Regions from separate parts of the Paraburkholderia denitrificans genome, predicted to be linked through region 2. Evidence: riboswitches for the same ligand, from Rfam matches in the RefSeq annotation. Region 2 holds a riboswitch; the other holds the start of a gene.
The links. A riboswitch is a leader RNA that binds a small molecule or an ion and turns the genes downstream of it on or off. The one in region 2 is predicted to bind cobalamin.
Positions count from the first base shown of each region.

Region 1: another riboswitch for cobalamin. It lies ahead of ACFPTO_RS15965 (hypothetical protein); the one in region 2 lies ahead of ACFPTO_RS13645 (TonB-dependent receptor domain-containing protein).

Region 1 covers NZ_JBHSMP010000017.1:308,116-311,030, reverse strand. Annotated here, with positions in the region: gene ACFPTO_RS15970 (FecCD family ABC transporter permease) at 1-713, opposite strand, end outside; gene ACFPTO_RS15965 (hypothetical protein) at 737-1,162, opposite strand; cobalamin riboswitch at 1,197-1,483, opposite strand; gene ACFPTO_RS15960 (ATPase) at 1,680-2,030, shown strand; gene ACFPTO_RS15955 (cell division protein ZapA) at 2,027-2,344, shown strand; RNA gene ssrS (6S RNA) at 2,367-2,548, shown strand; gene ACFPTO_RS15945 (EVE domain-containing protein) at 2,741-2,915, shown strand, end outside.
Region 2 covers NZ_JBHSMP010000016.1:155,286-158,200, reverse strand. Annotated here, with positions in the region: gene ACFPTO_RS13650 (COG4705 family protein) at 1-95, opposite strand, end outside; cobalamin riboswitch at 565-763, shown strand; gene ACFPTO_RS13645 (TonB-dependent receptor domain-containing protein) at 1,143-2,915, shown strand, end outside.

The sequences.
Region 1 (2,915 bases), on a different contig from region 2:
CGCAGCCGCAGCACCGGCACGCCGAGCGCCTGCGCCGCCGCGTCGCCGCGCAGCAGCACGTTCAGTTGCGGAGCGACCGGCACGATGGCCGCGAGCACGAGCACGAGCGCACCGAGCGCCGCCCACGGCATGCTCGCGCCGTTGAGATCGCCCGTGAGCCAGAACAGCATGCCGCGCAGTTGCGCATCGGGCGCGAGCGTGAGAAGCAGCGTGATGAGCGCGCCCCACCCCGCAGCCGTCACGGCGCCGGTGAGCAGCAAACGCGGAGAACTGTCCTGCGGCTCGCCGCGCCACAATTCACGGCGCGCGAGGCCGAGCACGAGCAGGATCGACGCGAACGCGCCCGCGCATGCGCTCGCCTGCACCGCCCACGCGGCCAGGCCAACGATCATCGCGACGAGCGCAAAGGCGGCCGCGCCGCCCGATACGCCGAGCACATACGGCTCGGCGAGCGGATTGCGCAGCAGCACCTGCAACAACGCCCCGGCAAGCGCGAGCAGCGCGCCGCACGCGAAGCCGCCGAGCGCGCGCGGCAGGCGCAGCGTGCGGACGATTTCGGCGGTCATATCGGTGCTCGTGTGCGATGGCGACAACGCAGCCAGTGCCTGCGAGAGCGTGACCGGTACGCTGCCGATCACGAGCGATGCCGCAAACACAATGAGAGCGGCGAGCGCCAGCGCGAGCCAGATGACGCACGCGCGCCGCGCGCTCATCGACGCCCGGAACCTGGGCCCGCTCACGGCAGGTATGTGATGGCGATCGGCAGTTCGCATCGTGCGGGTCGAAGGAGTGCGTTGTCGTTATCGAAAGGAAAGGAACCAGGCGCTCTGCCGCGTGGCGTGCAAAACACCCGCACACGAATACCAACACGAACACGAACGATGCGCGCGCATCGTTCTCGCAGGGATGCGCCGGTCACGAATGCTCGATGAAAAACGGGCGCAGCCGGGTTCAGCGATTTCACCTGCATCACGCTGTTCATGATGTGCCCCATGAAGCGCAACGAGGCACGAGCACCCGCTTTGCAGCGGCGCAAAGCGCCAAGCCGCAGATCGCGCACAATCGCGCAGCAGGTGTGCAAATACATGATGGTGATGATCCGGTAGCCAGCGTGCGCGTGCTCCGCTCTGCGCGAAACGGCGCGATAAAGGGCCGTGTCCACACGACGCCGGTGCATCGCACCGGCGCGGCTGACACGAGTTCCTCGCCCTCTGGCCGGTATCCGGGCTGGCGACGACGCGATCCGCCTTCCCGCGCCTTTGCGCAGTGGCCTTGGATGCACGCAGAAATTGCATGCCGGGATCGAGTTGCGCGCGAACATCTTGCCAGAGGCGATGCAAGAAGCGCGCGCGGTCGCGGTACCGTTGCACAGAGCAGCACAGGATGGCGTATGTCCGGGGCCGGACTTCGCTCCCTGTTTCCCGCTTAGTTTCCCGTTTAACAGCGCATTTCGAGCGCGGGCACCAGAGTGCGGCAAGTGTAGGAGCGGCCCGTCTGGACGTCAAGAAAAGCGTCCGCGCCACGCCGGCGTCGTCGCGTACGGCGGCAAAATACATTCCCGCTGTGCAGACTCGGTGACGTTACCTGCAAGAAGCAGGGATGTTACGTCTGGAAACGACACAATTATCGGAATACCCGGTAATCCGCGCTAGAATGCCTGTCTTTAGAGGACGCAGCACATGCTCAACGAACTCGAAACACTCTCACAGAATATCGGGCGGCTGATCGAGATCAATCGGCTCCATCACGAGGCGCGCCAGGCACTCGAAGCACAACTCGCGCAATTGCAGTCGCAATGCGATGCAACGTGCGCCGAACTCGAGCAGGTGCGCGAAGAACGCAATGCACTGCAGGCGGAGCGCGATGCGCTGTCCGCGAAGATCGACGACGCCCAGGTGCGCCTGAACGCAATTCTCGAAAAATTGCCGCGCGCACGCGCGCAAGGCGAGCCGGACAACCAGCTCGATCTGCTCGAACAGTCGCCGTCCGCCGCTGAAAGTAACGCGGCCCGCCACGGAGAAAACGCATGACCACCAAACAGATCGAAGCGACGATTCTCGGCCAGACCTATCGCCTCGCCTGTTCACCCGAAACCGAAGGCGCGCTGCTCGAAGCCGTGGCGCGCGTGGATGCGGAAATGTCGAAGATCCGCACGCACAGCAACGTGCGCGGCATGGATCGAATCGCCGTCATGGCGGCACTTTCGCTCGCGTCGGAACTGCTGCGACTGCAGACAAGTGTGCGACACGGCGAGGCATTCCCAGCCGAAGAAATCCGTCGTACAATGCGCTCAATGAATGAACAACTTGGCGCCGTGATTCAGCAGTACAGCGGCGTGCAGTAATACGTTTTAAAAGGTTTAGTTAGCTTCCCTGCCTGGTTTGCCAAGGTCATATATTCCTTGAACCAATGCCATGTGCACGGTTGTGGAAATTTGTAGCACGGGTGTGCGCGTCACTCTGTCTGATGTACCCGAAGTGCTGCTAACTGCGACCAATTCTGAACCCTCGGTTCAGGATGCCGGCCTAGCGGCTATGGCGGGGACCAATTCAAACGGCATCGGATTCACGTCCGATGCCGTTTTTCATTGTTGTTTCCAATTCGGGCCGGGTAGCATCTGTTCCTGCGTCTGCTCTTTTTAGTGCGGCGTTCCAGCGCCAATCCCTGGCGTCATATCGCCCGTGCCCGCCTACGCTTCGCGCGCACGCTCCCCGCTCTCTTTCGACGTGACCTCCGACTCATGCGCTACTGGCTGATGAAGTCCGAACCCGACGAAGCAAGTATCGACGACCTCGCTCACGCACCGCATCGCACGCTGCCATGGACCGGCGTCCGCAATTATCAGGCACGCAATTTCATGCGCGACACGATGCAAGCTGGCGACGGCGTACTGTTCTATCACTCCAGTTGTCCCG
Region 2 (2,915 bases):
GTGGTGCATGCGATCTTGATGATCCAAAAGCCGAGCGTTACCTCGGGCACCTTGCTGACGACGTGTTCGACCAAACTTCGAGGGCTGGATTGCATCGAAAGACTCCTTGTGTCGCACACACGAAACGAAAGAGTCTGTGATTATAGACACGCATAATTAACAACGGCTTAACGACCTACTGCCCCCTTTTCCGCTGCCTGATCCGGCGGAACGCATCCGGCCGGTGCGCCGTATTCACGGCGCAGTTCGAGATTGATCCGCACCACATTAACGACGGGATCGCCAACGAGTCCGTCGATTAACTGACGCCCAATGAGTTCACGCAGAAATATTGTTTAACGGAAATAATCCAGGCCGGTCTCCAGGATTGAAACGGCCCAGCTAAATCACGCAGGTCATTCAGCACGGCGATTACTTTCAGGTATGGGAAAGCGCGGGACCACGCGGATTGCATGACCCGCCCGCCGCTTCCTGCCCGACAACGCTGAAGCTGTGCAGCCAAAGTGTCGCGGGCAAACTTACAACAACTGTTAGCCAAAAACTTGACGGCGGCGAGCGGGAATCTGTACCCTCTCGCGTCGATGGTTCCCGCCAAAGGGATCAAATGGGAACGCAGTAGAAGCACCCACGCTTCGAATCTGCGGCTGCCCCCGCAACTGTAAGCGGCGAGTCCGTGCCAGGCGCGACCACTGGGATACCCGGGAAGGTCGGCACCGGACAACGACCCGCAAGCCAGGAGACCTGCCATCAACCGAGGTCCAAGCAGCCGCACCGGGCGGGGTGTCCCGATGCGCCAGCACCGCCCTGTGCGGTCGCTCGTTGCAAGGACAGCCCGGCCTCAGGAACTGTCACATGTCCGTTAATTCTCGACCCGCCTCCTTGCGGGCTATGCCGCATTGCCGCGCCGCCAGCCGGCTCCCTCGAACCACACGAGCCGCTCGCTCATCCGTTCCGTCTGTCTCGTCCGCTCGCGCCTCTGATCGGGCGTATTAGCTCCGCTTTTCGCCCCGCTTTTAGTCGCATTGCGCACTGCCGCGCCATTCCGATCGCCGATCGGAGCGAACGTGCCTAAGCGCGCGCCGCAAGGCCCGCGCCAGCCGCTGCATCCGGTTCAGACCCAAAACGTATTTGAAGAGTCACTCATGAAGTTTCGTCATCTCATCGTCACGTCCGCCATCACCGCCTGCGCCTTGCAAAGCGCCCAGGCCGCGGACGACGCAACGCTTGCGCAACAGGAGCAGCCGGGCGCGGCAAGCACCCTGCCGGACATTCTCGTCGTGGGCGACGCCCAGCATTTGCCGCAATCGTTCGACCAGCGCTACGCGACCACACAGGTCCTCACGCGTACGGATCTCGATCGTCTTTCTCCCGCCGATCCGGGCATCGCACAAGCGCTCGCCACGCTGCCGGGCATCACCGTCTCGCAGAGCGGCGGGCCGGGTTCGGCCACTGCGGTCAGCATTCGCGGCTCGGCGGGCAATCAGGTTGCCGTATTCATCGACGGTATTCGCGTCGGCTCCGTGACCACCGGCGTGGCCGAATGGGCGGATCTGCCGACCTCCGCGTTCGATCGCGTCGAGGTCATCTCCGGCCCGGCAGCGGCCTCGTTCGGCGCGGACGCAGTCGGCGGCGTCGTGCAGCTCTTCACGCGCCACGCATCGAACCAGCCGAATCAGACAATCGCGTCGTTCGGCGGCGGCTCGAACAAGACGTTCGACACGCAGCTGCGCACCTCGGGCACGATCCCGTCGACGGGGCCGATGTCCGCGCTAGGCGGGCTCACCTACTCGCTCGGACTGCACGACTACAACACGGCGGGCATCGACGCAACCCAGCCTTTTGCGTTCGGCCACGAGGACGGACGCAACCCGTATCACGCGCAAAATGTCGATGCGCGCCTGGGATATGCGCGCGATAACTGGTCGATTTCGACCTTCGCGCTCTATCACCGCTCCGAGCTTTCGTTCGATAACGCGGGCGGGAACAACCTGCAACGCGATAATCAACTGACGACCGGCGCTGCGTTCCATCTGGACATTACGCCGTACACGCAGTTCGACCAGTCAGTCGGCTTCGCGAACGACCGTCAGTTCCTCTTCGCGCACAACCCGTCGATTCCCAACGACGAAATCGATTCGACGCGATTCTCCACATCGACGTCGATCACCCATCAGGAGACGGGCCACAGGCTGTTCGGCCAGCCGCTGACCGGCGAAACGAAGCTCGCCTACGACTTCACGCGCGAACAGGCATTCCTGCCGTTCGATATCCCGGGCGGTCTTCCCGCGCGCAACGATTCGGCCGTGTCGCTTCATCAGTCGACCACGCTCGGCCCGTGGACGCTGTTCCTCGCAGGCCGGCACGAGATCGTGCAGGGTCAGTCGGTCAACACGGGCAACGTCTCGCTCGCCTGGGCAATCACGCCGGTGTACACCGCACGCGTCTCCTACGGCAACGCCTTCCGTCTGCCCACGTTCAACGATCTGTTCTACCCGGGCTTCTCGAATCCGAACCTTAAGCCCGAGCGCAGCAACTCGGTCGAGGCCGCGCTCGATGCGACGACGTCGTTCGGCACGTTCACGGCGGCCGTCTACGAGACCCGCGTTCACGACCTCATCGCGCTCGTCACATCCGATTTCGTGACCTACACACCCATCAATATTGGGCAGGCGCGCATTCAGGGCATCGACCTCTCGTACAAGGGCTCGCTCGGCAAGTCGACGCCTGTGAGTCTCTCCTTCAGCATTCTGAATCCGCAGGACGTTACGGGCCAGAGCTGGCTCCCCCGTCGCCCACGGCAGACGGGTAGCCTGAGCATCGATCACATGTGGGACGAACTGCACCTGCACGCGCTCAGCACCGGCGTTTCCGTGCTGTATGGCGGATCGACGTTCGACGACCAGGCCAACACGATT